3 regions of the Streptomyces sp. NPDC003248 genome follow, and region 1 is predicted to be linked to each of the others. Evidence: riboswitches for the same ligand, from Rfam matches in the RefSeq annotation. Region 1 holds a riboswitch; each other region holds the start of a gene.

Region 1 (9,544 bases):
TTGTCACTCTCACCTTCAGAGTGCTAACGCCAATGATTAGCACTCGGGCATGCCGAGTGCAAGCGCCTCGGGGGGATCGTCCCCGGCGCGAACCGGACGAAGGCACCTGCACCACCCCGGTCGCACGGCCCCCGGACCGGAGCGTCCCGGCCCGCCCGGCGCTGCGGAAGGCCTCCCGGAGCGCCCCGGCGCGGGCGGGCAGCACGAAGGGCCCGCACCCCCGTCGGGGTGCGGGCCCTTCGTCGAAAAACGTTGAAAATCGTTCAGGCGGTGACGCGAACCATGTCGGCCTGCGGGCCCTTCTGACCCTGCGAGATCTCGAACTCGACCCGCTGGCCCTCTTCCAGGGTGCGGTAGCCGTCCATCTGAATCGCGCTGTAGTGGACGAAGACGTCCGCACCACCGTCGACCGCGATGAAGCCGTACCCCTTCTCCGCGTTGAACCACTTGACGGTGCCCTGAGCCATGCCTAACTCCCCTATTACTGGCCCTTGCACAGATCCACACTTCGCGGATCCGGGTCAGACCTCACCCCCCAGTTGATTGGAGGCGTGCGCCGGAACGCGTCGACCGCGGCTGAATGTATCTGCCCCACTGCCGTCTGCAACAGGTCAATCGGACGAGAATTCTGGACGTCGACGGTCCGGAATATGGTGAGAATTCTCCCGAATTCAGGGCAATTCGGGCCACATAAAGGGAACAGAAGGCGCAAAAGACCTGCACACTTTGGCTACTTCTCACCGCATGTGAAGTCCGGGCTCATATGCGTTCGGCATGCGATGGGCGGCGCGTTCCCCAACTGTACCGTGCTCAACCACATTGAATTGCCTCCTCCGCTTCTCTTACGGAGGAGGCAATTCGATGAACTCTGGGTAATCGGCGTTACCGAGGGTTACTACCGGTGGGTAGGGAGTGGGCGTCAGCCGCCGGCGACGGCCGGGATGATCGAGACGCCGGCGCCGTCCGGGGTCGCCGTCTCCAGCCCCTGCTCGAACCGCACGTCGTCGTCGTTGACGTACACGTTGACGAACCGGCGCAGCTTGCCCTGGTCATCGAGGACGCGCGCGGCGATACCGGTGTGGTTCTTCTCCAGGTCGGCGATGACCTCGGCGAGGTTCGTGCCCTCGGCGGCGACCTCGGCCTGACCGCCCGTGTAGGTGCGCAGGATGGTAGGGATGCGGACGGTGACGCTCACGGTGTTTCCTCCGGACGGGTAGGCGCCCAGCGGGGCGCGGGGAACTGCGCGACCAGCCCCCGCGGCCCGCAGACGTACAACGGCCTCTCTCAGGCGAGACCGGCCTCGTGGAACGACTCCAGGTTCGGGCGGATGGTGGCCGTCAGCCCGGTCCCGGCGACCGCGTCCAGCGTCTTGAGGCCGTCTCCGGTGTTGAGCACGACGGTCGTCAGCGTCGGGTCCAGCAGACCGGCCTCGATCAGCTTCCTGGTGACGCCGACCGTCACACCGCCCGCCGTCTCGGCGAAGACGCCCTCGGTCCGCGCCAGCAGCTTGATCGCGTCGACCACCTGCTCGTCGTTCACGTCCTCCACCGCACCGCCCGTGCGGCGCGCGATGTCGAGGACGTAGGGGCCGTCGGCCGGGTTGCCGATGGCGAGGGACTTGGCGATGGTGTCCGGCTTCTGCGGGCGGACCACGTCATGGCCGGCCTTGAAGGCCACGGACACCGGGGAGCAGCCCTCGGCCTGCGCACCGAAGATCTTGTACGGCCGGTCCTCGACCAGACCGAGCTTGATCAGCTCCTGGAGCCCCTTGTCGATCTTCGTGAGCTGCGAGCCGGAGGCGATCGGCACCACGATCTGGTCCGGGAGCCGCCAGCCGAGCTGCTCGCAGATCTCGTACGCGAGCGTCTTGGAGCCCTCGGCGTAGTACGGCCGCAGGTTGACGTTGACGAAGCCCCAGCCCTCGCCCGCCGGGTCGCCGATGAGCTCGGAGCAGAAGCGGTTGACGTCGTCGTAGTTGCCCTCGATGCCGACGAGTTCGCCGCCGTAGACCGCGGCCATGACGACCTTGCCCTGCTCCAGGTCGTGCGGGATGAACACGCAGGAGCGGAAGCCGGCGCGGGCGGCCGCGGCGCCGACGGCGCCGGCCAGGTTGCCGGTGGAGGAGCAGGAGAGGGTGGTGAAGCCGAAGGCGCGGGCGGCCTCCAGGGCCTGGGCGACGACACGGTCCTTGAAGGAGTGCGTCGGGTTGCCGGAGTCGTCCTTGACGAAGAGCTTCCCGGCCTCGACGCCCAGCTCGCGCGCCAGGTTGTCGGCCTGGACGAGCTTGGTCCAGCCGGGGTTGATGTTCGGCTTGTCCGCCACGTCGGCCGGGACGGGCAGCAGCGGGGCGTAGCGCCAGATGTTCGCGGGGCCCGCCTCGATGCGCTTGCGGAGCTCTTCCGGGTCGTACCCGGAGAAGTCGTAGGCGATCTCGAGCGGGCCGAAACACTCCTCGCAGGCGAAGACCGGGCCGAGCGGCACGCGGTGACCGCACTCGCGACAGGAGAGCGCCGCGGCCGGACCGAGATCGACGGAGGGGGTGGTGCTTGCAACTGTCTGCGCAGCCATGTGAGGCGAGGCCCTTTCTCCTCATCTTCCCCACGACGCATCTCGCCGTGAGACGGAATTGGCACCTTCCCGAGCCGGGAGCCTCGCGGTGATCGTCGACTGCCTGTGGCAGCGATCCGTACGAGACCGGCTGGAGGGTTGCCGGGGCTTCATCGGGCCGTGTCCCTCTGCCCCTCTGGATGAGCGGTATGTGGTTGTGAGCGCGGGCGACCCCGGACATGCGATGGTCATCCGCGTTGTTCAAGACTGTAACCGAAGGCCAGGACAGTTGAGGGAGACGTCCGAACCGCGAGATGGATCACACTGTCACCTCGCGTGTACCTGGTGTGATCACAACAGTGAGGAGCCGCAGACCGTGCTGGAAGAAGTCGAGCGCTGGCTGGCCGCCCGCTCCTGGTCCGTGACCGATCGCCCGCTGCACCGGATCCTGGCCGCCAAGCGCGCCTCGGGCCAGACGGTGTCCGTCGTGCTGCCCGCGCTGAACGAGGAGGAGACGGTCGGCGACATCGTCTCCGTCATCCGCCACGACCTCATGCACCAGGTACCGCTGGTCGACGAGATCGTCGTCGTCGACTCGGGATCGACCGACCGCACCTCCGAGGTGGCCGCGGCGGCCGGGGCCCGGGTCGTCCACCGGGACACGATCCTGCCCCGCCTCCCGGCCGTGCCCGGCAAGGGCGAGGTCCTGTGGCGCTCACTGCTGGTCACCACCGGGGACATCGTCTGCTTCGTCGACGCCGACCTGAAGGAGTTCTCCTCCGACTTCGTCTCGGGCATCGTGGGCCCGCTGCTCACCGATCCGGGCGTCGACCTGGTCAAGGCCATGTACGACCGCCCGCTGGCCGGCGGCGCCGGCCAGGGCGGCCGGGTGACGGAGCTGATGGCCCGCCCGCTGCTCAACATGCACTGGCCGCAGCTCGCGGGGTTCGTGCAGCCGCTGGGCGGCGAGTACGCGGCCCGCCGCCGCCTGCTGGAGCAGCTGCCCTTCCCCGTCGGGTACGGCGTGGAGCTGGGGATGCTGGTCGACGCCCTGCACCTGGTGGGCCTGGACGCGCTGGCCCAGGTCGACGTCGGGGTGCGCAAGCACCGCCACCAGGACGGGCAGGCGCTCGGCCGGATGGCCGCGGCGATCTACCGCACGGCGCAGCTGCGGCTGGCCCGCGGGCACCTCGTCCGCCCGTCCCTGACCCAGTTCGAGCGGGGCGCGGACGGCTTCGAGCCGCGCACCTACTCGGTCGACACGGAGGAGCGGCCGCCGATGGCGGAGATCGCCGAGTACGCGACCCGCAAGGTCGCGTGACCCGGCGACGACGCCCCGGCGGACGCGCCGTATACGGCCGGACACGACCGGTTCACGCCCCCCGTCCGTACGTTTGAGCGGATCGAGTCCGGGCTAGGTTGAGGCGTATGGCTTCCACGCACGGTCCTGCTGCTCAGGGTGCTCAGGTGCTGGTCGCGTCCAACCGCGGCCCGGTCTCGTACACCGTCGGCGAGGACGGCTCGCTGCACGCCAGACGCGGTGGCGGCGGGCTGGTCTCCGGGCTGTCGGCGATCGGCCCGGACGCGGGCGCCCTCTGGGTGTGCTCGGCGCTGTCCGAGGGCGACCGGGAGGCGGTCCGGCGCGGGGTCGGCGAGGACGGCGTGCGCATGCTGCCCGTCCCGGCCGACGTGCACGCCGACGCGTACAACGGCATCGCCAACTCGGTGCTGTGGTTCGTCCACCACCTGCTGTACCTGACCCCGCTGGAGCCGGTCTTCGACGCGGAGTTCCGGCGCCAGTGGGCCTCGTACGAGACGTACAACCGGGCCTTCGCCGAGGCGCTGGCGGAGGAGGCGGCGCAGGGGGCCGCGGTCCTCGTCCAGGACTACCACCTGTGCCTGGTGCCGGGGATGCTCCGCGAGCTCCGCCCCGACCTGCGCATCGGCCACTTCTCGCACACGCCGTGGGCGCCGGTGGACTACTTCGGGCTGCTCCCCGGCGACATCCGCGTCCAGCTCCTGCGGGGCATGCTCGGCGCGGACCGGCTCGGCTTCCTGACCCGCCGCTGGGCGGACGCGTTCGCCGCGTGCTGCGAGGAGTTCACCGGCGGCACGGGCGGCACCGAGATCGGCGTGCACGGCCTGGGCGCCGACGCCGACTTCCTGCGCGTCCGCTCCCGCGAGCGGGACGTCGAGGAACGCCTGGCGGCCCTGCGCGAGGAGATCGGCACGGCCCCCGACGGCGGCGCCCGCAAGGTGATCGTCCGGGTGGACCGGACCGAGCTGTCGAAGAACATCGTGCGCGGTCTGCTGGCCTACCGGCAGTTCCTCGACGACCACCCGGAGTGGCACGAGCGGGTCGCCCACGTGGCCTTCGCCTACCCCTCCCGCCAGGACCTCGCCGTCTACCGCGACTACACGGCCGAGGTGCAGCGGCTGGCCGGGGAGATCAACGAGCGGTACGGCTCCGCGGGCTGGACCCCGGTCGTGCTGCACGTGAAGGACGACTTCGCCCGCTCCCTGGCGGCGTACCGCCTCGCGGACGTGGCGCTGGTCAACCCCATCCGCGACGGCATGAACCTGGTCGCCAAGGAGGTGCCGGTCGTCTCCGACCGGGGCTGCGCGCTGGTGCTGTCCCGGGAGGCCGGCGCGTACGGCGAGCTGCGCGAGGACGCCCTCACCGTCAACCCCTACGACGTCCTGGAGACCGCCGGTGCCCTGCACGAGGCGCTGACCATGGCGCCGGAGGAGCGGGCGCAGCGCACCAAGCGGCTGGCGGCCGCCGCGACCGCGCTGCCTCCGGCCCGGTGGTTCCTGGATCAGCTGGAGGCGCTGCGGGGGACGCGGGCCAGCTGATCCGCCAGCGCCCGCAGCAGACCGACCACGCCGGCCGGGCCGTCGACGACCAGGTCGGCGCGCTCGGCGAGTTCGGTGACCTCCGTGCTGCCGCTGGCGACGAGCAGGCCGGGGACGCCGTCGGAGCGGAGTTTCTCCACGGCGGCGAAGGCGGGCAGGTCGCCGAGGTCGTCACCGGCGTAGAGCACGGCCTCGGCGCCGGTCTCGCGGGCGTGCTCCAGCAGCGCCACGCCCTTGTCCACGCCCGGCGGCCGCAGCTCCAGGACCATCCGGCCCGGCTCGACGATCAGTCCGTGGCGGGCGGCGAGGTCGCCGAGGGGCTGCCGTACGGCCTCGAAGGCGGCCTGCGGGTCCTCGGCCCGGCGGGTGTGCACGGCGACGGCCCGGCCCTTCTCCTCCACCCAGGTCCCCCGCCACGCGCCGGCCGCCTCCAGCACGCCCGGCAGCTCGGCACGGGCCGCGGCGACGCCGGGGTGCGGGGCGGGGGCGCTGACGGTGTCGGTCCGGGCGTCCCACCGTTCGGCCCCGTAGTGGCCGAGCACGGTCAGGTGCTCCAGCCCCGGCACACCGGCGAAGCCGCCGTTGCGCACGGCCACGGCGGCGGGCCGCCCGGTGACGACGGCGACCGAGGCGACCTTCGGGGCGAGCCGCGCGAGGGCGGGAACGGCGTCCGGGTGCGCCCGCGCGTCGTCCGGGTTCTCGACGATCGGCGCGAGCGTGCCGTCGAAGTCCAGACCGACGAGCGTCCCGGCGGGCCGCGCCAGGATCACGCGCAACGCCTCCCGCCCGGCGGCGGTGACGGGTTCGGGGAGTGCGGGTTCCGTGGAGTACGTCTCTGGGGTGCCCATACGGCGACGATAACCGGCAGCAGCCGCCGCCTCACAACACCGGCCGGGGCAACCCAGCCCGTCCGGCCTTCGAAGAGCAGCGGCCCCTCACAGCGCCGGCCGCCGCAACCCAGCCCGCCCGGCCTTCGAAGAGCAACGGCCCCTCACAGCCCCGGCCGGGGCAACTCAGCCCGTCCGGCGTTTGAGGACGAGGCCCGTCCAGGGCCGACCGGGGGTGCGGGGGCGGAGCCCCCGCATACCGCGGGCCGCACCGCGTCAGCGTTCGGCCCGCCGAGCCTCCCGCACGCGCCGCAACCGGTTCACCGTGACCGGATCGTGGGCCAGCGCCCGAGGGTCGTCCAGCAGCGCGTTGAGCAGCTGGTAGTAACGGACCGGGGACAGGTCCAGCTCCTCACGGATCGCCCGTTCCTTCGCTCCGGGCGCGGAGATCCCGCGCCGTTCCAGGGCGAGGATGTCCCGCTCCCTCGCCCCCAGTTCCGCCTCCGGCCGCTGCATGCCCGCACCGTAACCCAACGGCTCAGCCGGTGGCGCCGCTCTCCGCGGTGGTCGCCGTCGCCTCGATCTGGCCGAGGACGCCCGCCGGGCTGCCGTCGGCGGTCACGGCCTGGCCGATCCGCTTCTTGATGTCCGCGCTGACCGTCGCCCACGAGGTCCGCCCCACCGGATACAGCTCGGACGACGGGAGCTGGTCCAGGAACGGCTTGAGGTCCGCGTCCTCCGACGCCGTGCTCATGACCTGGGAGGCGGAGGTGGTGACCGGCAGCAGGTCGTACTCGCGGGAGAAGGAGAGGACGTTCTCCTCGCTGTAGACGAAGTCCAGGAACTCACCGATCTGCTCGGCGTGCCCGTTCTGCTTGAAGGCGGTCATCCAGTCGGCGACGCCCAGGGAGACCTTGGAGGGGCCGTCGACGCCGGGCATCGCCACCATGCCGAACTTCACGCCCTTCTTCTCGGCCGCCTTCATCAGCGAGGGGTGCCCGTTGAGCATGCCGACCTTCCCGGCGGTGAACGCCTCGAACGCGTCGGCCCGGTTGAGCTTGCCCGGCGCGACCGGCCCGGTCAGGCCCTCGCCGACCAGCTCGTTCTTCAGCCAGGTGAACGTCTCGACGTTCTCGGTGGAGTCGATGCTGTAGCCGGTGGCGGTCGCGGTGTAGCCGCCCCCGCCGCTGAGCAGCCACTGCATCGTCTCGGCCTGTGCCTCCTCGGAGCCGAGGGGCAGCGCGTACGGGTAGTCGACGCCCTCCTCCTCGAGCGCCTCGGCGTCCTCGGCGAGCTCGTCCCAGGTGGTGGGCGGGGTGGTGATCCCGGCCTTCTCGAAGAGGGTCTTGTTGTAGAACAGCAGCCGCGTCGAGGAGGCGAACGGCATGCCGTACTGCACGCCCCGCACCTCGCCCGCGTCGGCGAGCTGCGAGACGAAGTCGGCCTGGACGGGGATGGAGAGGACGTCACCGGCCTTGTAGAGCAGGTCGTCGGCGGCGTAGTCGGCGTACGAGCCGATCTGCGCCATGTCGGGCGCGTCGCCGTCGTCGACCATCTCCTTGACCTCGCGGTCGACGTCGTTCCAGGAGTGGACGGTGACCTCGACCTTGATGCCGGGGTGGTCCTTCTCGAACTCCTCGACCAGCGCGTCCCAGTACTTCTGGGAGCTGTTGGCGCTGCTGTCGCCGTAGTCGGCGGCGACGAGTCTGAGGGTGACGTCTCCGGAGTCGCCGGTGACCCCGCACCCGGCGAGGACCGCCGTCATACCGAGGGCGGATGCCACCGCGATCGTTCCTGACCTGCCTGCCCGCCGCTGCACTGCGCTTCGTCTCCCCAACTGCTTCGTGCGTCCGTTGTCCGCACTCTGGACAACTGATTGCTCATACCAATGGACCGGAATCCGAACTAAGGTCTACACCACCTCTGTGGACTAGACCTCTCGCGGGCCTCGCACCGCCCTCGCACCGCCCCTCGCACCGCCCTCGCACCGCCCCTCGCACCGCCCTCGCACCGCCCCTCGCACCGCCCCTCGCACCGCCCCTCGCACCGCCCTCGCACCGCCCCCGCGCCGCCCTCCCGCGGACCCCGGACGACGCCCCGGCACCCCCCGGACGGACCCCTCCCGACCCCGCACAGCGCACCCAAAACCGTGCAAGTGGACTAGACCTCTCCTGGGTCCTCGGGCCACACTGTCCCCCGTGAGACATGTCATCGCCCTCGACGTGGGCGGCACCGGGATGAAGGCCGCCCTGGTCGGAGCGGACGGCACGCTGCTGCACCGGGCCCGCCGGGCCACCGGACGCGAGCACGGCCCCCAAGCGGTCGTCGCCGGCATCCTCGACTTCGCCGCCGAGCTGCACGCCCACGGCGCCGCACACCTGGGCGAACCCGCGGCGGCCGCCGGCATCGCCGTCCCCGGCATCATCGACGAGGCCCGGGGAGTCGCCGTCTACGCGGCCAATCTCGGCTGGCGGGACGTCCCCCTGCGCGACCTGCTCGCCACCCGCCTGGGCATCCCGGTCGCCCTCGGCCACGACGTGCGCACCGGCGGCCTCGCCGAGGGGCGGATCGGCGCGGGCCGGGGCGCCGACCGCTTCCTGTTCGTGGCGCTGGGCACCGGTATCGCGGGCGCCATCGGCGTCGACGGCCGGGTCGAGGCGGGCGCGCACGGCTTCGCCGGCGAGATCGGCCACATCGTCGTACGGCCCGGCGGCACGCCCTGCCCGTGCGGGCAGCGCGGCTGCCTGGAGCGGTACGCGTCCGCGGCGGCGGTGAGCGAGGCGTGGGCGGCGGCCTGCGGGGATCCGGGGGCGGACGCGGCGGACTGCGCGAAGGCCGTCGCGTCCGGCGACCCGGACGCCGTCCGGATCTGGCAGGAGGCCGTGGACGCCCTGGCCGACGGCCTGGTCACCGCGCTCACCCTGCTGGACCCCCGCACGCTCGTCATCGGTGGCGGGCTCGCCGAGGCGGGGGAAACCTTGTTCACACCACTACGGGACGCCGTCCGGCGGCGCCTCACCTTCCAGAAACTGCCGACGATCGCCCCCGCCGCCCTGGGCGACACCGCCGGATGCCTGGGCGCGGGACTCCTGGCCCGGGATCTCCTGAAGACGACCGACGGTACGGAGGTAACGCCCTGATGGTCACCCACGCAGGGGCGCGGGGAACTGCGCGACAGACCGCACACCACCCGCGGCCCGCGGCCGGCGGGGCGCCCTTCGTCCTCTCCGGCGCCGACGTGGTCCTCCCCGGCGGAACGGTCCGCGGCGGCAGGCTGGTCGTCGACGGCACCCGTATCGCCGCCACGGCCCCGG
Region 2 (9,544 bases), on a different contig from region 1:
GGTTGAGATACGGCAGCACGAACAACTCGTCCCAGAACACGTGGCCCCGGTACGCCTCGCCGTGCAGCCCGCGGGCCGGCACGCCGACGTCGAGGTCCGCGGTGTGCGGGGACAAGGTCTGCAAAACGTGGAAGAGGTGGAAGCGCAGGATGCGGCCGGCCTGGCCGGGCACCTCGATGTCGGCGCGCCGCCACAGCCGTCGCCATTCCGCGGCGTGGTCGTCCAGCAGGGCGGGGAAGCCGGCCGCTGCGGACACCCGGTCGACCGCCGCGCCGAGCGGGTCGCTGATCGCCGTGTCGCGTGAGGTGTGCAGCGCCACGGTCTTCTCCACGGCGACGGGGCGACCGGGCGCGATCGGGACCACCAGGCGGTGGACGGCTCGGCGGTGGGCGGCATGAAGCACCGACGAGGCGGGCGTCCCGCCCAGGACGACCTGCGTCCGGGCGGCGGTGGCCACACCTGTGTCCGAGGTGCTGGTCCGGCAGGTCAACCAGACCGTGTCCGGCTCGTGCGCGCCGGTCCGCACACGCGCCACATGGCGGTGGGCGAGAGCCCGGTAGCGGTGCACGTTGCCGTTGGCCACCTCGCCGTCGAGACCGGACTCGACCTCGATCTCTCCCGACCAGTCCTCGGCCGTGAAGACCGTCCGCAGCGCGGCCACATGGGGATCGCCCATGTGCACCAGGCGGGCCTGCTCGACGCCGGTCACGCCCGTCTCGTCGCCCCGGTGGCGGAACGCGCGGGTGAGCGTGGCACGGCGGAGGTCCAGGGTGTGGCGGTGGTCCAGGAGGGTGTGGGTGTCCGGGGAGAACCACCGGCCCCACGCTCCCCCGGCGCGGCGCAGACGGAACCGCAGGAGCAGCCAGTCGGGGAGGTTGACCAGGTCCTCGTTCACCACCTGTCGCCCCGCCACCGTCGACTCCAGGCGGTTGTAGCAGCCGGCGACATAGGTCCCCGGGTAGTGCACCAGGCCCGCCCGGCACTCGGGCACAGCGCCCCGCGTCGCGAAGTAGCCGTTGCCGAGCGTGCAGAGCGACTCACGCAACCGCTCGGCGGCGGGGTCGTACCCCGTCCACTCCCACGTCCACTCCGACATCGGCCGCCGTCTCCCTCTCCCGCTGCTCCGCGGACCGCGTGGCCCGGGCTCGGGGCTCGGGCTCGGGGCTGATCCTCAGAGCGGCTGGGGGACGACGGCGACCGGGCACCGCGCGTGGTGCAGCAGGGCGTGGGCGACCCTGCCGATCCGCAGACCCGGGTGACCGCGCCGGCGCACGGCGCCGACCACCCGGAGCCGGGTGCGTTCCCGGCAGGAGGCGATGAGGTGCTGGGCCATGACCTCCTCGGCGGGGCGTTCGGTGCTGAAGGACGGCAGAGCCCCCTCGTAGCGCTCCCACGGAGATGCGTGGAGCGGGCGCTGCGGCAGCCCGTGGCGTGCCGCCTCGTCCACCGCCGGGTCGACCGCCTGCGGACCCGAGTCCGCTCCGCCGACGCCCACGACCAGCGGGAGTTCCGTCGCCGCCATCGCCTTCTCCGTCCGGTTGCGAGACGCCCCCGTACATACCGTCGCACCGGCCGCGTCGCGCCGCGACATGGCGCGGCAGCGTCGCTCCGCGGACGGGCCGCCGCGCAACCGGGGCACGTGGTGCTCCTGGACGCGGCGGCGGGCCCCGGCTCGACGGCGAGGACGCCGCTCCGGAGCGGCCGGAGACCGCGCTGACCCGCACGCGTGGACCGGCGCCGTGCCGGTGGCGGTCCCTCGGACGCGTCAGGGCTGGATGTCGAGGACCTCCGCGACCGGGCGGCGTGGAGTGCCCGGGCCTTTCGGCCCGTATCCCAGGCGCAGCACCATCCGGGGGTGGCCCGTCCCGGTCATCGGGTCACGAAGGGGCCAGCGCAGGTCGGTCCATTCGAGGGGCTGGGTGACGAGGGAGCACGACAGGCCCTGGAGGGTGGCCAGCAGCAGGACGCGTTCCATGGCCTGACCGGCGCGGAGCCAGTCGTCCGGGCGGTCGTGCCGCGTGCTGAGGACGGCCGGCCGAGGGGCCTGTTCGAAGGCGGCGGCGTCGCGTCTCCCGCACGGCAGCGGGGATCTCCCGCTCCTCGAAGGGGACGCGGCTGCTGTGCCGCCGGTGGATCGCCGGATGCAGCGCGCCGAGGTCGCTCCCACCGCCGGGGCCGGTCTGCCGCACGTCGGCGACCAGGGCCGGGGCGGTGAGGTCGGGCAGGAGCCGGGTCTGCGGGCGCCGGCCCTCGTGGGCCACGGCGACCCGCAGGTTCAACAGGGCGGCACCACAGCCGATGTGCAGGGCGCGGGTGCCGGGGTCGGAGTGCGGCATGGCGCGCTCGAAGTCGGCGCGCGCCTCGAACACGCGGCTGTGCCGGACGTAGTGGAAGCGCCACGGCTGGGCGTTGTGCATCGACGGGCGGCCGTGGCGTCGCGGACCAGGGCTGTCACGCGTTCGTCGGACGGTGCCCGTCGGCTCACCGGAGTCCTCCTCGACTCGGCGGTGCGCGATCCCGGAGCCGCGCCTCGGCGGTGGGCTGCTCCCGCCGGAGACTGCCTACGTCAGCCCCGGAACCGGACGCCCGTGTCGGGCGGGGTGCTGCGCCGCCGTCGGTCACGTGGGCCATCCGGCGGCCTGCCGGGTGATCGGCCGGGGCGCGCCCATTCCTACGATGTCCTTCTCGGCGGCGTTCAGCAGTTGCTGGGCCAGGTTGTTCAGGGCCCGGCCCGCCGCCAGTTCGTCGCCGATCTCCGGCACGTTCCTGTCGGCCGGATGGCAGTGCGCGGCACCCTGGCCGGTGAGCGCCGTGGCACCGGTGTCCAGGACCACGCGGGCCTTCGTCGTCCCCTCGTCGTCCTCGAAGACGTGGAGACGGACCTTCCATTCCACGGTGTGCGGCATCGCTTTCCTCCTCACCTCGGTACGGACCGATGTGATCCGGATGCGGTCCGTCCGGGCACCGGGGGCGGTGCGCCGGCGGCCGCCGGCTGCTCCTCGACATGGCGCCGGGCGCCCCCTCCCACAGAGAAAACATGGCCATGGCGCTGTCACCGGCGAAAGCGCGCGGACCACGCGGGCTCCACCAGGTCCCATTCGGCGTCCCACCGCGCGTACCTCCTCCGGTCCAGCACCCCCCGCATGCCGACACCCGCGGCGTAGACCCCGGCGGCCACGCCGAAGGCCGCCATGCCGCCCACGAACCAGCCGGTGGTCTTCGCGTTGAGCGGGCTCGTCGGCGCGGTGGTGAGGGTTCCGTGCCGGTCCACCCACACCCGTACGGCGGTGCCCTTGCGGGTTCCGGGATCCACGTAGGCGGTGCCCGTCCGCACGACGCCGCTGCCGTCGGTCCAGCGGACCCGGGCCGGTTGGCTCGCCATGTCGTCGTCGCGCCCGGCGTCCGTCGTCAGCCGGGCGGTGACCTGCCGGCGTTCCGCCGCTTGGGCGTGCACGGTGCGCAGGGACGACTCGTACGCCGTCAGCCCCGCGCCGACCGCTGCCGCCGGCAGTCCGAGGACGAGGACGACCATCAGGAAACGTCGGAACCAGGCTTCGATCCTGTCGGAGGTACGCCTCAGTGGGTTCGTTCCCTTCGGCGTGCGGTCGTTGCGCGCCGGGTGCGGACCGGATGTGTACGGCGAACCGTGTGCGCTCATGAGTCGGCCTCCAGCAGGTCGCTGGTCCGGTCCCCCACCGCCTTGGTCCCATCATCGGACAGCAGGGCACTCAGGTCACAGGGCCGAACGTCCCTGCGGTCCGGTTTCCGGCCCCGCGAAACCGGCCGCCGAGCCCGGTCCGTCCTCACCGCTCGCGGGCACGTCGGTCGCCTGCGGGGAACGACCGCGACGGGACACGGCGCATCATGCGGTACCGCGAGACCCGGACCACCCGCGCGACCGGATGCGTCCACCCTCGCGGTGTCCTTCCCAGCTTCCTACGAGACGGAGGCCGCTGCCATGCGGCCGGTCGTCACGGTGAGCCCCGACGGCTCGTCCGGGAGCCCGGCCGCTGCCCACCGGGCCGCCGGCGAGGCCGAGTGGTGCCCACCGGCAGGGCGGCTGCGGCACGCAGCGCCCTCGCCTTGTCCCTGCCTCCGCGAGACACCCGCGGGTCCGTACCGGTGCGTTCCATCCGACCCGCTGCGCAGGTCGGTCACTCATGCGGCTCACACGGGGACCGCGATGACGGGACAGTGGGCGTGGTGCAGGACCCCCTGGCTCACCGAGCCGCGCGGCATTCCCTTGAATCCACCGCGCCCCCGGGTTCCCACGACCAGGCCCAGCGCGTGTTCCGAGGCTTCGGTCAGGACGTGCACCGGGTGGCCGCGGACGACTTCGTGGTGCAGCTCCACGTCGGGGTACGCCGCCGTGCGGCCCGCGACCGTCTCGGACAGCACACGGCGGCGTTCCCGCACGGTGGCGGCCTCGTCCAGGACACCGAAGACCGGCGGATGCCACACGTACGGGGCCCTCAGGAGCGCTCCGCGCAGAGCCGCCTCCTCGAACGCCGCGTCCACCGCCGCGGCCGCATGAGCCGCCGCGAAGGATCGGGGCCGACGCCCACCACGATCGGCCGACGCCCGTCCGCATCAGCCATGGCGCCTCCAGGTGAACTCCGCGCCGCCGACGGTTCACGCTCCTTCCAGCCTCACCCGTGCCACCGGACACCGCCACGCCACGGTTTCACCACACCTGCCGAGGACCCACGCTCTGCCCGCCTCACAGCGCCGCGGTCGGGACTCCCGTGTCGGTCTCGTCGGCGCCGGTGGCCGAGCGGACCCTGCGGCGGGCCAGCCACAGGGCCAGGGCTGTGAGCAGCAGGGCCACGGCCAGCAGGGCGAGCGGGCCACCCGTGCGGAGGAGCCACAGCAGCCGGGCGGTCGTGGTCGCGTCGTCGGTCTGGTGCCGCACCGAAGCCTGGGCGCCGCGGACGTCGACATCGCTCACGGGGAAGAGCGTCACCGGCCCCTCCGTGCTCTGTGTCCGCGCGAGAACCGTCTGATGCAGCGTGCCGTCCAGTGACAGCCCGGTCTCCGCGTCGACCCAGCCTTGCCGCTTCGTGGCAGTCGTGTAGGTCAGCGGTACCGTTGCCGGAAGTGCGTCCAGTGTCTGCTGTGGCGGGCGTTGCGCCTCCGGCAGGGCGGAGACCAGGCCCACCACCGCTTCCCGGGGCAAGGCGGGCGGCAGGGCCTTCAGTGTGGCGGGGTCGGCAAGGGGCCCGTCGGACGTGATGGCGTACACGTAGGCTTCGCGGCCGTTGACGGACTGCGCGCCCTCGTAGGTCGCCGGGAACACGCTGCGCGTACCGGTGTCCCAGAACCGGTAGTCCCGCTTCTCGGGTTCCAGAGGCCAGGAAAGGACGAGTCCCTCGTGCTTCTCGGCCCCGGAACCCGCCGGTGCGGCACGCTCGGTGAGGTCGCGCCTGTCCAGCGCCCACAGATGCGTGGAGGTGCTCAACTCCGCGCCGTTCGGACCGCGCAGCACCGCGTCGTCGGAGACCAGGGCCGTCCGGCCGTGTGTGTCTTCGACCTCGATACTGCGGTCCAAGGTGACAGGCACGTCCTTGAGGAAGGCCTTGCCCGGGTCACCCGCCTGAAGGGCTGTCGCGTTGAGCAGCGTGGCCGTGCCCTCGTACCGGAAAGTGCTCTTGGCGTCGGCCGGCACCTGGTGCAGTGCGGGATAGACCGTGAACCGTGTGACGGCCGAGGCCGCCACCAGAATCACCGCCGATCCGGTCAGTACCCAGCTGGTTCTTCGCATGACTTCTCCTCAGGGGAGCTTCCGCAGACGGAAAAGAACTTAGCGAGCGCTAAGAAGGTAGGGGGGTCGGATGATGCCGTCAACACATCCGACCATGAGTGGCTTATTGGCATTCAGGGTGATCGAATTCAACAGATCGAGCCACGGATCGATGGGGACCTCTTCCTAGACTGAGCGATCGATAAACAACTTCCGGTGAGTCCTGCCGTACGGACAGACCCCGTTCGGTCGCCGGCTCGCGCCACTTGCGGATCAGGGCCGCTCGGCCGGTGCGGTGCGCGACCGCGATCGTGCCGCGTCGGGCGTCGAGTTCGTCCTCGCCGGGCTCGATGTCGGGCAGCGGCCCGTCCGGGTCGGGGGCGGACAGGTCGGCGCCCCCGTACGGCATTGACGTACGACAAGACCGCTCCGTACCATCGCGACCGGCATTGAGTGTCAGCGTCAAGCCCTGGCTCGCTGACCGGCAACCCTCCCACGCGGTGGGGTGCTCCAGGTGAAAGCCCGGCGGGATCACCGACGATTCCCGCAAGCGCGTGGCCCCGGGACGGGGGCCGGAGATGGGGAGGACAGGCGTGCGACACGGCGTTGACCTGGCTGTCCCCTTCGCCGACGCCACAGCGTTCTCCCGGCTCTCACGCCGGCGCCACATCGATCTGAAGCGCTCGACCAGCTGCCTCTGTCGGCCCTGACGAGCTCGTCCGCCGCCGGCTGACGTCCGTCACCGGCCCACGCGTGCTTCGTGCTTTTCCCGGCGCCGTTCCCGGTGCCGTCCCTGACCCCCGTCTGTACAGCGCTCCCCCACCGCCGGTGTCGATCCGGCCGGGGCCGCACGCCCATGCACGGCCGTGCCCCACACAGCACCCCGTGCCTGGTGACACGAGTAGGAGAACCCCTCCGTGACAGCACTCCCGGATTTCAGAGCCTCTCGATGGGCGCCCCTGGCCGCCCTGCTGACCACCAGTGTTCTGCTGACCGCCTGCGGGTCGGGCGCCGACGGCTCCGGCAGCGGAACCGGCCGGCCGACGTCCGGCGGCACCTTGACCTTCGCGGTGGGTTCCGACTCCGGCTGCGTGGACCCGCAGCAGGTCGGCAGCAACGAGAGCATCTATTCGGTGCGCCAGACCGTGGACTCCCTGACCGACCAGGACCCCGAGACCGGCAAGATCGTGCCGTGGCTGGCCGAGAGCTGGGACGTCGACTCCGAGGCGACGACGTTCACGTTCCATCTGCGGTCGGGGGTCACCTTCAGCGACGGGTCCGAGCTGACCGCCCAGGTGGTGAAGGACAATTTCGACGCGGTGCCGAAGCTCGGCGCCCTGGGGTCCCTCGCCCAGGGCTATCTGAGCGGCGTCAAGAGCACCACCGTGGTGGACCCGCTCACCGTCAGGGTGACCTTCAAGGAGCCCAACGCGCAGTTCCTCCAGGCGACGTCGACCCACTCGCTGGGCATCGAGTCGTCGGCGAGCGCGAAGAAGAGCCCGCAGCAGAAGTGCAGCGACGGCGTGATCGGGTCCGGACCGTTCGTGCTGAAGCAGTACGTGCAGAACCAGTCGATCACCCTGGCCAAGCGCACCGGGTACGACTGGGGCTCCTCGCTGTGGTCCAAGAAGGGCGAGGCCTACCTGGACAAGCTGGTGTTCAAGGTCGTGCCCGAGGCGGGTGTCCGGGCCGGCAGCCTCCAGTCCGGGCAGGTGGACGCGATCAGCGGCGTCGGCAAGGCCAACGAGGCGGCGCTCAAGGGCGGTCAGGTCACCCTCCAGCGCCGGGCCAACCCCGGTGTGGTGTTCGGACTGGGGCTCAACAACGCGCGGCCCGTGCTGAAGGACACCAAGGTGCGCCAGGCGATCCTGGCCGCCGTCGACCGGAAGCAGATCGCCGACACCGTCTTCCCGACCGGCACCGAGCCGGCGACCAGTGTCCTGGCCCACACCACACCCGACTACACCGACCTCTCCGCGGACCTCGCGTTCGACGCGGCCAAGGCGAAGTCCCTGCTGGACGCGGCCGGTTGGAAGGCGGGCGGCGACGGCGTCCGCACCAAGGACGGCAAGAAGCTGAGCCTGACCATCACCTGGTTCCCCAACGCGACCACCAACCAGCCGGCACTGGAGCTGGTCCAGCAGCAGCTGAAGGCCGTCGGCGTCGACGTGGTGCTCAAGCAGCTCCAGGTCAGCCAGTTCGCCACCACGCTCCAGTCGGGTGACTTCGACGTGGTGTGGGGCAACGTGACCCGCTCCGACCCCGACATCCTGCGCAGCTCCTTCTCCACCCGGCTGGGCAACTTCTACCGGCTGCCCGCCAGTTCACTGGACACGGTGCTGTCCGGGCAGGCCGCGACCACGGACACCGCCCGGCGCGGGCAGCTGGTGGCCGAGGCGCAGGAACTGCTCGTGCGGAACGCGTACAACGTGCCGGTGGTGGAGCTCCAGACCCAGCTGGGCGTGTCGAAGAAGGTGCACGACCTCGCCTTCGACTCGGGCAGCCGGATCCAGCTGCACGACACCTGGATCGGCTAGCGTATGCGCCGCTATGTGATCAAACGGCTGGCCCAGGCGGTCGGGGTGCTGTGGGCGGCCTACACGGTGTCGTTCCTGGTGCTGGACTACCTGCCCGGTGACCCGGTCACCGCGATGGCCGGTGCCGGGATGGACTCCGGGCAGGTCGACCCGGCCCAACTCGCCGCGCTGCGGCACGAGTACGGCTTCGACAAGCCGGTGCTCGCGCAGTACGCCGAGTATCTCGGACGGGCCGTGCGCGGGGACTTCGGCGACGCGGTCTCCACCGGCCGCCCGGTGACCTCCACGCTGGCCGACGCGCTGCCGCAGACACTCCAGCTGACCGGTGCCGCGCTGCTGCTCGCGGTGGTGCTCGGCGGCGGTCTCGCGGTGGTGGCGACGTACACCTCGCGGCGGTCGCTGCGGCAGCTGCTGCTGTCGCTGCCCCCGCTCGGGGTGTCGGTCCCGACGTTCTGGGTGGGCCTGCTGCTCGTCGAGGCGTTCTCCTTCCGGCTCCACTGGTTCCCGGCGTTCGGCAACGACGGGCTGGGCGGCCTGGTGCTGCCGGCCCTGACGCTGGCGGTCCCGACCGGCGCGCAGATCGCGCAGGTGCTGGCCAAGAGCCTGCTCACCGCCCTGGACCAGGCCTATGTGGAGACCGCGCGCGCCAAGGGCGCCGGCCGGTGGCGGGTGCATCTGCGGCACGCGCTGCGCAACGCGTCGCTTCCCGCGCTGACGGTCGTCGGCCTGCTGGTCGGGCAGCTGATCGCCGGCTCGGTGGTCGTCGAGACGGTGTTCTCCCGCGACGGCCTCGGTCGGGTGACCGCGGCGGCGGTCACCGCCCAGGACATCCCGCTGGTCCAAGGGGTGGTGGTGTTCGGGTCGCTGATCTTCGTGGCGACGAACCTGGTCGTCGACCTCGTCTATCCGCTGCTGGACCCGCGGATCGTGGTGGCCTCGGACAGGAGGGCGAGCTTCGCATGAGTCAGAGCCTTGTCGACGAGAGGGCCGAGGCCGCCCTCGGCCCGGCCCGCCCGGTCGAGGCCGGTGACCCCGCGGAACCGGGCCGTCGGGCCGATGTACGGCAGGTGCTGCGGTTCCTGCTGCGCCGCCCCGGTCTGCTGCTGTCGGCCGCCGTCCTCGTGCTGGTGGTGCTGGCCTCGTTCCGGCCGGACCTGTTCACCTCGCAGGACCCGCTGAAGGGGGTGCCGTCGCAGAACTTCCGCGGCCCGAGCGGCAGCCACTGGTTCGGCACCGACGAACTGGGACGCGACGTGTTCTCCCGTGT
Region 3 (9,544 bases), on a different contig from region 1:
CCGCGTTGGCCTGGGCCTGCGAGGTGCGCGGGATGGAGACGCCGGCCTGGGCGTAGGCCCAGGAGGTCAGGCCCGAGCAGTCGAAGGACGAGGGGCCGGTGGCGCCGTAGACGTACGGCGAGCCGATCTTGCTCTGGGCGGCCTGGAAGGCGGCGAGGGCGCGGCTGGAGGCGGACGCGGTGCTGCCGAGGTCGACGCGCTCGCTCGACGAGCGGCTGGCGCGGGCGTCGGCGGCGGCCAGTTCGGCCTTCTCCTCGGCGGTCAGCGTGTTGAGGAGCTTCTGCGCCTCGGCCAGCTTGGCCTGGACTTCCTTCTTCTTCTTGCCCAGCTCGGTCCGGGTGGAGGCGAGGTCCTTGAGCTTGTCGGACGCCTCGGCGCGGTCCTGGGCCAGCTCGCGCTGCTTCTCCTGGATCTTCTTCAGCGCCTCGACCTGCTGGGCGCTGAGCTGGTCGGCGGTGGACGCCTTGTCCAGGTAGTCGTCCGGGTCGGAGGAGAGGAAGAGCTGGAGGGAGGAGTCGATGCTGCCGGTGCGGTACTGGGCGGCGGCCGCGAGGCCGATGCTGTCGCGCAGCTCGTTGAGCTCTTCCTGGCCGCTGGCGACGTCGTCCTGGATGGCGGAGATCTCCTTCTGGAGGGTCTCCTGCTTCTCCTTGGCGCCGTTGTACTTCTCGGTGGCCTTCTCGGCCTCTTCGTAGAGCTTGTCGACCTTGGTCTTGACCTCGTCCTTCGTGAGCTTCTCGCTCGGGGCCGCGTTGGCGGCCTGCGAGCTCAGGACGACAGCCGCGGCGGCCGCGGTGGTCAGCACGGTCACACGTGCGCGGCTCGGCTGCTTGGGTCGACGGTGGGACGCCACGGAGGACGAGCTCCTTCTTGTGAGTGATCACTCGTGCGGAGGTTCGATGGCAGACCCTAGTGACCATCCTGTGATCAGTTCAAATCCTCGCACCAAAAAAGTCGGTGACGCAACGCATTCTTTACGGCAACTCACGTGTGGTAATGCTCGATTGACGCTACGTTGCGTGACGATTCCACCAATTCGGGCATTAAACCTGTACGTTGACCATCAGGTCGCTATCAGGTCAGTCGCTTGAGGAGTACCGCAGACGCGACAGGCCGCGCCCCCACCCGGGCCACCCCGTCGGCCACCTCGCGGTCGGTCGAGGCGACGATGACCGGACGGCCGGGCGGTTCGGCCCGCACCAGCTGGCGGATCAGCTCGTCGGCGGTGACGCCCGGCTTGGAGAACAGCACCCGCACCCCGCGCGGCGGCGCCAGCAGCACCGGCGCGGCCAGTTCGGCCCCGTCGAAGACGCAGGTGACCTCGGCGCCGGTCTGCGCGGCGAGCTGCGAGAGCTGCCCGAGCAGCCGCAGCCGCTGCTTCTCCAGTGGCATCTGCGGATAACCCGTTTTGGTGACGTTGTACCCGTCGACCACGAGGTGCGCCTGCGGCAGGGCGAGCAACTGGTCCAGGATCGCGGGGTCGTTCTCCGACAGGGCCCGGGCCGCGATGTCCTTCGGGGTCATCCGTCCGGGTTCCACGGCGTCGACGGTCTCCGCCGGCCGGACCGACACGGGCGGCAACGCCAGCTCCCTGCGCAGCCCCTGGGCCGCGTCCAGCACGGTGTCCAGCAGCAGCCGCACCCGCATGTCCTCGACGCTGCGCCCCTCGCGCGCCGCCCTGCGGGTGGCCTCCAGGGCGGTCTCCACCTCCCCGAGCCGCGCCTTCAGCCGCCGTGTCTCGCTCTCGGCGGCGGACACCTGCGCCTGCCCCTCGGTACGGACCGCTTCTATCTCGCCCTGCACCTTGCGCAGCGCGGCCTCGCCGCGCTTGACGTCGCTGAGCGCCGAACGCAGCTTGCGGTGAAGCGATTCGGCTTCCTTCCTCGCCGTCTCCAGCTCGGCCCGCAGCCGTTCGGTCTCGGCGCGGGTCTGCGCGCGGGCCTGGGAGAGCTGGTCGCGCAGCCGCTCCAGTTCCGCGCGGCTCTCCTCGCCGGCGCGCTCGGCGTCCGCCCGCTGCGCCTCCTCGCCGGCCGCGGTCACCAGCTTCACCCAGTCGACGGGCCGCAGCACGTAGGCCGCGGCCGCCACGTCGAGCGGGTCCGCGGCCGGGGGCGGCGAGCCGGAGTCGAGGGCGCCGGCCAGTTCCGGCTGGGCCTCTCTGAACTTCTCGGCGATGCGCTGCCGGAACAGCGTGTCCGTCTCCAGCGCGGCCGCCATCGCGTTGCCCGCGAACTTCGCCCGCCGATTGGGGGCGAACCGGGCGTACTGCCGCAACTGGGCGGGCAGTTCGGCGACGGTCAGCCCTCCGAAGCCGTCCGAGACGATCTGGACGACCCGGCGGCGCACACCGTCGGGCAGCGGACGGTCGAGCACCTCAGCGGCGCCGTCGCCCGGCCCCCCGCCTGCGCTCTCCACCATCCGTCACACCCCAATTTCTGAGCCGGGCCCTCCCCCGCTCTCGACTTCTCTCGAACGGGAGGGCCCCCGTCGTCAGGAGCCGGCGCCCGGCCTGTCCACGAGTTCCACCTGGTCCACGGCGTTGCACCAACGGCACCGCACCGACTCGATGGTCTCACTGACCACCTCGCGCTCCTCGACCGTGGGCTCGCCGGCGAGATCGAGGTGGACGTACTCCACGACCTTCGACGAGCGCGTCACGTCGAACCGGGTGAGGTTGCCGCAGAGCGTGCAGCGCCACCGCGTCGTGGCGGTCGGCAGGGGAACCGTCATCGTGACCGTCCGCTTCCTTCTAGTGTCGGGCTTCCGGCGCCGGGGCGCGCCCAAGGGCTCCCCGGTCCGTGTGGCTCGTAACCCTACGGCCTGGCGGGTACTCGCCGCCCATCCGTCCACGGCGGCGAGGCGGTCCATGGACGTACGTCCCGTTACGTCATGCTCTGTACTCATGATCAGGGACTGGAGCGGCGCCGTCAGCCGGAGCGTGGGCAGAGCGGTCCGGCGGCCGGCGGCGCCGGTGACGTACGGACTGATCGCCCTGTGCTGTGTGATCTTCCTGGCCGGCCCCGCCTCGGGCCTCGACGCGGGGTACGGCACCGCGGAGGAGCTGCCGGCCGTCCGGCGCGCCTACTTCCGCCGGTGGGGGGTGATCCCGGCCGAGCTGTTCGAGGGGTCCGCGCGCGCCGCCCTCACCCCCGCCACGGCCCTCTTCGTCCACGGCAGCTGGGTGCACCTGCTGGGCAACATGCTGTTCCTCCACGTCTTCGGGACGATGACCGAGCACCGGATGGGCCGCCTCCGCTTCGCCCTCTTCTACCTCGGCTGCGGCTACCTGGCCCTGCTCGGCTACGCCGCCGCCCACGCCGGCTCCGGGCAGTCCCTGGTCGGCGCCTCGGGGGCCATCTCCGCGGTGCTCGGCGCGTTCCTCCACCTCTTTCCCCGGGCGCGCGTCACCAGTCTCCTGCCGTTCCTGCTCTTCCTGCCGCTGCGCTTCCCGGCGTGGGTGGTGCTGCCCTTCTGGGCGGCCCTGCAATGGCTGGCGGCGGGGCGGGCGGGCCCGGGGCCGGGCGTGGCCTACCTGGCCCACCTGCTGGGCTTCGGCCTGGGCTTCGGCTGCGCGTGGGCCGGGCGCAACGGGACGACTAGAGTGAAAGCCGCCCGAGCCCCGGCCCCCGAGGGAGAGAACCAGCCGTGATCACCGCGATCGTCCTGATCAAGACCAGCGTGGACCGGATCCCCGAGATCGCCGAGTCGATCGCCTCGCTGGAGTCCGTGAGCGAGGTCTTCTCCGTCACCGGGACGTACGACCTGATCGCCATGGTGCGGGTGCGGCGGCACGAGGACCTCGCCGAGGTGATCCCCGGGCGGATCAGCAAGATCCCCGGCGTCGAGGCGACGGACACGCATGTCGCTTTCCGGACGTACTCGCAGCATGATCTCGAGGCTGCGTTCGCCATCGGGCTGGACTCTTAGCGCGGGAGCGCCTGGGGGCGCGGAGCGTGTGTGCGGCTGCCGGTCGGCTGTGGCTGGTCGCGCCCACGCGGCGGAGCCGCATGTCGACACGGCCCCGCGCCCCTGCGGTGCTGTCCCTGACGTCGGCTGCCTCACACCGCCGGGACGCAGCGGCCGTCCTCCGTGCGGTACTGCCACTTGGCGCCGCTCCCGACCAGTTCCTTCACCGCGGTCACGAAACGCTCCACGTGCTCGTCCGGCGTCCCCGCGCCGAAGCTCACCCGGATCGCGTTGAGGGACTTCTCGCCCGGCGCCGCCTCGGGGGCGCCGCACTCGCCCTGGCTGCGCGGGTCGCTGCCGAGGAGGGTGCGGACGAGGGGGTGGGCGCAGAAGAGGCCGTCGCGGACGCCGATGCCGTACTCGGCGGAGAGGGCGGCGGCGAAGTGGGAGCTGTTCCAGCCCTCGACGACGAAGGAGATCACGCCGACGCGGGGGGCGTCGTCGCCGAAGAGGGACAGCACGCGCACCTCGGGGACCTCGGCCAGCCCCGCACGCACCTTCTCGACGAGGTACCGCTCCCGGGCGACCAGCGTGTCGAAGCCCGCCTCCGTCAGGGTCTTGCAGGCGGAGGCGATGGAGTAGGCGCCGATGACGTTCGGCGAGCCCGCCTCGTGCCGGGCGGCGCTGTCGTGCCACTCCACGTCCACTCCCCCGTCCTCGCGCCGGGTGACCTTGCGGCTGGCGCCGCCGCCGGCCAGGTACGGCTCGGCGGCGCGCAGCCAGTCGGCGCGGCCGGCCAGGACGCCGGAGCCGAACGGGGCGTACAGCTTGTGCCCGGAGAAGGCGACCCAGTCGACGTCGAGGTCGCGCACGGACACCGGGTGGTGGGGGGCCAGCTGGGCGGCGTCCAGGACGATCCGGGCTCCGTGGGCGTGGGCGGCGGCGGCCAGCTCGCGCACCGGCCACAGCTCGCCGGTGACGTTGGAGGCGCCGGTCACGCAGACCAGGGCCGGGCCGTACGGGTCGCGCTCGGCGAGCGCGCGCTCCAGGGTCTCGACGGCCTGGCGCGGGGTGCGCGGGGCGTCGAGGTAGGTGACCCGGGCGTCCTTCCAGGGCAGCAGCGAGGCGTGGTGCTCGGTCTCGAAGACGAAGACCTGGCAGCCGGCGGGGAGGGCGGCGGCGAGGAGGTTCAGGGAGTCCGTGGTGGAGCGGGTGAAGACCAGCTGGTCGTCGTCGCGGCAGTCGAGGAACTCCGCGACCGTCCGGCGGGCGTTCTCGAAGAGGTCCGTGGACAGCTGGGAGAGGTAGCCGGCGCCGCGGTGGACGCTGCCGTAGTACGGGGCGTAGGCCGCCACGTCGTCCCAGACGCGCTGGAGGGCGGGGGCGCTGGCCGCGTAGTCGAGCGCGGCGTAGGTGACCTCCCCGCCGGTGACGAGCGGCACGGTGACATCCCGGCCCAGAACGGGCAGCGGGGCACAAACGGACTGGGCGGAGGCAGCGGTGGAGACGGACATGGCGGAACTCCCGTGAGGACGCGTCGAACCGCCGTGCCGGACAGCGCGTCGACGGCACGGAGGGAAGAGGAAAGAGGGGTATGCGGAGGCGGGGCTCTGCGGCCCTATCGCATTCGCTTGCTCACGGGAGGCTCCTCGACGACCAGGACCCCTGCCCCGCCGCTGAATCAAAAGCGTGCGAGGGGTCCGCGCTTGCCGTGGGCCTTGCTGCCCACGGCCTGGTCTTCACCCGGGGCACCCCGCCACGGACGGAGGGTTGCCGGACAGTCGGCCGGGGCCTCATGACTGTCACTCATGACCTGAGGAGGAAAGTACGGTAAACGATCGCGGTCCCGCAACTCCTGTCCGGATCGCGGGACCGCTTCCCAGGCCCTGTCGTCAGGCGTTGCTGGCCGCCACCCAGCGCTCCAGCACCCGCGCGGCCGCACCGGAGTCGAGGGACCGCGCCGCCTTCTCCATGCCGGCGCGGATCTGCTCGGCCAGCGGTGCGTCCGTCGGCTCCAGCGCCATCAGCGCCGCCGCGGCGTTCAGCAGGACGGCGTCCCGCACCGGCCCCCGCTCGCCCTCCAGCAGCCGGCGCGCGACCTGCGCGTTGTACGAGGGGTCGGCGCCGCGCAGCGCCTCGACGGACACCAGCTCGATGCCGACGTGCCGCGGGTCGAAGGTCTCCTCGGTCACCTTGCCGTCGCGGACGATCCACACCCGGGAGGTGGAGGTGGTGGTCAGCTCGTCGAAACCGTCGTCGCCCCGGAACACCAGCGACGAGTGGCCGCGCTCGGCGAAGACGCCGGCGACGATCGGCGCCATGCGCGGGTCGGCGACCCCGACCGCCTGGGCACGCACCCGGGCGGGGTTGGTGAGCGGGCCGAGGACGTTGAACACCGTGCGGACACCCAGCTGCTTGCGGGCGGCGCCCGCGTGGCGCAGCGCCGGGTGGAACTTGACCGCGAAGCAGAAGGTGATCCCGGCCTCCTCGGCCACCTCGCTCACCCGCTGCGGCGTCAGCTCCAGATTGACGCCCAGCTGCTCCAGGACGTCCGATGCCCCGGACGCGGAGGAGGCGGCCCGGTTGCCGTGCTTGACGACCTTCGCGCCGGTTCCGGCGACGACGATCGACGCCATGGTGGAGATGTTCACCGTCTTCGCGCCGTCGCCGCCGGTGCCGACGATGTCGACGGTGGGGCCGGGCACCTCGATCAGGTTGGCGTGCTCGTACATCGTCCGTACGAGACCGTTGATCTCCGCCACGGTCTCGCCCTTGGCCCGCAGCGCCACCACGAAGGCGGCGATCTGGGTGTCGGTCGCCTCGCCGCGCATGATCACGTCCATGGCCCAGGCGGTCTCCTCCGAGGAGAGGTCCCGGCCGTCCAGCAGACCGTTCAGCAGGACGGGCCAGGAACGGCCCGCCGCGGTGTCGCCTCCAGCGGGGGTCACAGCGCTCATAAGCCGCTCCTGGGTGTCATGGTGGTCCCGCTCCGACGGGACACGCGTCTCAACGGGTCCCACCCTATCCAGCCACGGGGAACGGCGAAGGGCCCCGTCCGAACACCGGACGGGGCCCTTCTGCGGTTGCGTGGCGACGCAGTGATCAGTGGTGGCCGTGGCCGCTCGTGATCTCCCTGTACTCCTCGACGGTCGGCTTGGCGATCTGGCTCTCCTCGCCGTAGTACGCCTCGCTCAGCTTGGCGCGGACCTTCTCGGTGCGCTTCACCTTGCGCTCGACGCCGTTCTCGTCGACCGTCGGGCCGATCTCGGCCGGCGCGTACTGCTCGTGCGCGGTGAGCGTGTAGAGCTGCTCCTGGCTGAGCGGCTCGTGCACCTCGATGAACTCACCGTGCGGCAGGCGCTTGATGGTGCCGGTCTCGCGACCGTGCAGCACCTTGTCCTTGTCGCGGCGCTGGAGGCCGAGGCAGATCCGCTTGGTGACGACGAAGGCGATGACCGGGCCGACGAAGAAGCCGATCCGGACGAACCAGGTGACCGCGTTGATCGACAGGTGGAAGTGGGTGGCGACGATGTCGTTGCCACCGCCGATCAGCATGATCATGTAGCCGGTGACCCAGGCGACACCGAAGGCCGTACGGGTCGGGGCGTTGCGCGGGCGGTCCAGGATGTGGTGCTCGCGCTTGTCGCCGGTGACCCAAGACTCGATGAACGGGTAGAGGGCGATCACACCGAGGAACAGACCGAAGAGCACCAGCGGGATGAACACGCCGAGGACCAGCGTGTGACCCCAGAAGTTGATCTCCCAGCCCGGCATGGCGCGGACCAGACCCTCGGCGAAGCCCATGTACCAGTCGGGCTGGGCGCCGGTGGACACCTGGTCCGGACGGTACGGGCCCAGGGCCCAGATCGGGTTGACGGACGCGATGCCGGCGAGCGCCGCGATCAGACCGAAGACCAGGAAGAAGAAGCCTCCGGCCTTGGCCATGTAGACCGGCAGCAGCGGCATGCCGACGACGTTCTTGTTGGTCCGGCCGGGACCCGCGAACTGCGTGTGCTTGTGGTAGAAGACCAGGATCAGGTGGCCGACCACCAGACCGAGCATGATGCCCGGCAGCAGCAGGATGTGGATCGAGTAGAACCGCGCGACGAAGTCGCCGCCCGGGAACTCCCCGCCGAACAGGAACATCGAGATGTACGTGCCGACGATCGGCACGGACAGGATCGCGCCCTGGGTGAAGCGGACACCGGTGCCGGAGAGCAGGTCGTCCGGGAGCGAGTAGCCGGTGAAACCGGTGAACATGCCGAGGACGAACAGCAGGAAGCCGAACAGCCAGTTGATCTCACGCGGCTTGCGGAACGCGCCCGTGAAGAACACGCGCATCATGTGCACGAACATGCCGGCGAGGAAGATGATCGCCGCCCAGTGGTGGATCTGCCGGATGAGCAGACCACCGCGGACGTCGAAGGAGATCTCCAGCGTCGAGCTGAACGCCTCCGACATCAGCTGGCCCTGGAGCGGGACGTAGCTGCCGTGGTACTCCACCTCGTTCATCGACGGGTGGAAGAACAGCGTCAGGTACACACCCGTGAGGATGATGATGATGAAGCTGTAGAGGCAGATCTCGCCGAGCATGAAGGACCAGTGGTCCGGGAAGATCTTGCGCATGTTGGCCTTGGCCAGGGAGTAGATCCCCAGCCGGCCGTCCGCCCAGTCGGCGACCCGCTCGCCCGCGGGTGCCTTGCGGCGGTCGTCGTTGTTACTCATCCGCGCTCCCAGAAGGCAGGACCGACGGGCTCTTCGAAGTCGCTGAGCGCCTCGAGGTACCCCTCGTCGTTCACGCCGATGCGCAGCTGCGGAAGGGCGTGGCCGGCCGGGCCGAAGATCACTCGGGCACCGTCGGACAGGTCGAAGGTGGACTGGTGGCAGGGGCACAGCACGTGGTGCGTCTGCTGCTCGTAGAGCGAGATCGGGCAACCGACGTGGGTGCAGATCTTCGAGTACGCCACGATGCCCTCGTGCGACCACTCGAGTTCCTGCTTGTCCTTGATGTCGTCCGGCTCGATCCGGACGATCATCAGGGCGGCCTTGGCGATCTCGTTCTGGAAGTCGTGGTCGGTCTCCTCCAGGCCCTCCGGCTTGGCGAAGGTGAGGGAGCCGACCGCGACGTCCGAGGGACGCAGCGGCTCGTTGGTGTTCATGTTGACGAGCAGCTTGCCCTTGGACCACAGCGTGTGGCGCAGCTTGTCCTCGGGCAGCGGGCCGAGGTCGCGCAGCAGCACGACACCGGAGAGCGGGAACAGGGCCAGCGCACCGAACATCGTGTTGCGGATCAGCTTGCGGCGGCCCAGCGCGGACTCCTGCGCACCGTCCCTGAAGTCGGCCATGACCTTGGCCTTGACCTCGGGCGACGCCTCGATCGCGTGCCGCTCGTCGGCGACCTCCACGTCGGACATCAGGGTGCGGGCCCAGTGGACGGCGCCGGCGCCGATGCAGAACAGGGCGGCACCCAGCGTCAGGCCGAGCGCGAAGTTCTGCGCGTTGATGTGCCCGAGCGGGAAGATGTAGACCGACTGGTCGTGCGGGATCGCCACGTACGAGGCGATGAAGCCGACGGTGGCCAGCATCGACAGCGTGAACAGGAAGGCGACCGTACGCTCGGACCGCTTGGCGGCCCGCT

The links. A riboswitch is a leader RNA that binds a small molecule or an ion and turns the genes downstream of it on or off. The one in region 1 is predicted to bind S-adenosylmethionine.
Region 2: it holds a riboswitch for S-adenosylmethionine, as region 1 does, so the genes downstream of both, ACZ3KJ_RS26775 (putative leader peptide) here and thrC (threonine synthase) in region 1, are expected to answer to the same signal.
Region 3: it holds a riboswitch for S-adenosylmethionine, as region 1 does, so the genes downstream of both, ACZ3KJ_RS04320 (aminotransferase class V-fold PLP-dependent enzyme) here and thrC (threonine synthase) in region 1, are expected to answer to the same signal.

The regions. Positions count from the first base shown of each region.
Region 1 is NZ_JBVHDT010000006.1:400,233-409,776, forward strand. Features, by position in the region: gene ACZ3KJ_RS17885 (cold-shock protein) at 264-467, opposite strand; gene ACZ3KJ_RS17890 (MoaD/ThiS family protein) at 920-1,195, opposite strand; gene thrC (threonine synthase) at 1,285-2,568, opposite strand; SAM riboswitch class I at 2,587-2,754, opposite strand; gene ACZ3KJ_RS17900 (glucosyl-3-phosphoglycerate synthase) at 2,924-3,868, shown strand; gene ACZ3KJ_RS17905 (alpha,alpha-trehalose-phosphate synthase (UDP-forming)) at 3,976-5,403, shown strand; gene otsB (trehalose-phosphatase) at 5,367-6,251, opposite strand; gene ACZ3KJ_RS17915 (DUF3263 domain-containing protein) at 6,507-6,746, opposite strand; gene ACZ3KJ_RS17920 (extracellular solute-binding protein) at 6,769-8,049, opposite strand; gene ACZ3KJ_RS17925 (ROK family protein) at 8,429-9,370, shown strand; gene nagA (N-acetylglucosamine-6-phosphate deacetylase) at 9,370-9,544, shown strand, end outside.
Region 2 is NZ_JBVHDT010000013.1:83,486-93,029, reverse strand. Features, by position in the region: gene ACZ3KJ_RS26810 (glycoside hydrolase family 65 protein) at 1-1,096, opposite strand, end outside; gene ACZ3KJ_RS26805 (universal stress protein) at 1,172-1,522, opposite strand; partial or broken gene ACZ3KJ_RS26800 (hypothetical protein) at 1,766-2,485, opposite strand; gene ACZ3KJ_RS26795 (DUF1876 domain-containing protein) at 2,619-2,906, opposite strand; gene ACZ3KJ_RS26790 (Rv1733c family protein) at 3,053-3,658, opposite strand; partial or broken gene ACZ3KJ_RS26785 (universal stress protein) at 4,168-4,533, opposite strand; gene ACZ3KJ_RS26780 (porin PorA family protein) at 4,721-5,761, opposite strand; SAM riboswitch class IV at 6,186-6,299, shown strand; gene ACZ3KJ_RS26775 (putative leader peptide) at 6,319-6,450, shown strand; gene ACZ3KJ_RS26770 (ABC transporter substrate-binding protein) at 6,658-8,277, shown strand; gene ACZ3KJ_RS26765 (ABC transporter permease) at 8,281-9,240, shown strand; gene ACZ3KJ_RS26760 (ABC transporter permease) at 9,237-9,544, shown strand, end outside.
Region 3 is NZ_JBVHDT010000001.1:1,014,916-1,024,459, reverse strand. Features, by position in the region: gene ACZ3KJ_RS04345 (C40 family peptidase) at 1-853, opposite strand, end outside; gene ACZ3KJ_RS04340 (NYN domain-containing protein) at 1,075-2,418, opposite strand; gene ACZ3KJ_RS04335 (hypothetical protein) at 2,491-2,730, opposite strand; gene ACZ3KJ_RS04330 (rhomboid family intramembrane serine protease) at 2,903-3,649, shown strand; gene ACZ3KJ_RS04325 (Lrp/AsnC family transcriptional regulator) at 3,646-3,927, shown strand; gene ACZ3KJ_RS04320 (aminotransferase class V-fold PLP-dependent enzyme) at 4,059-5,420, opposite strand; SAM riboswitch class IV at 5,604-5,720, opposite strand; gene trpD (anthranilate phosphoribosyltransferase) at 5,799-6,863, opposite strand; gene qcrB (cytochrome bc1 complex cytochrome b subunit) at 7,009-8,631, opposite strand; gene qcrA (cytochrome bc1 complex Rieske iron-sulfur subunit) at 8,628-9,544, opposite strand, start outside.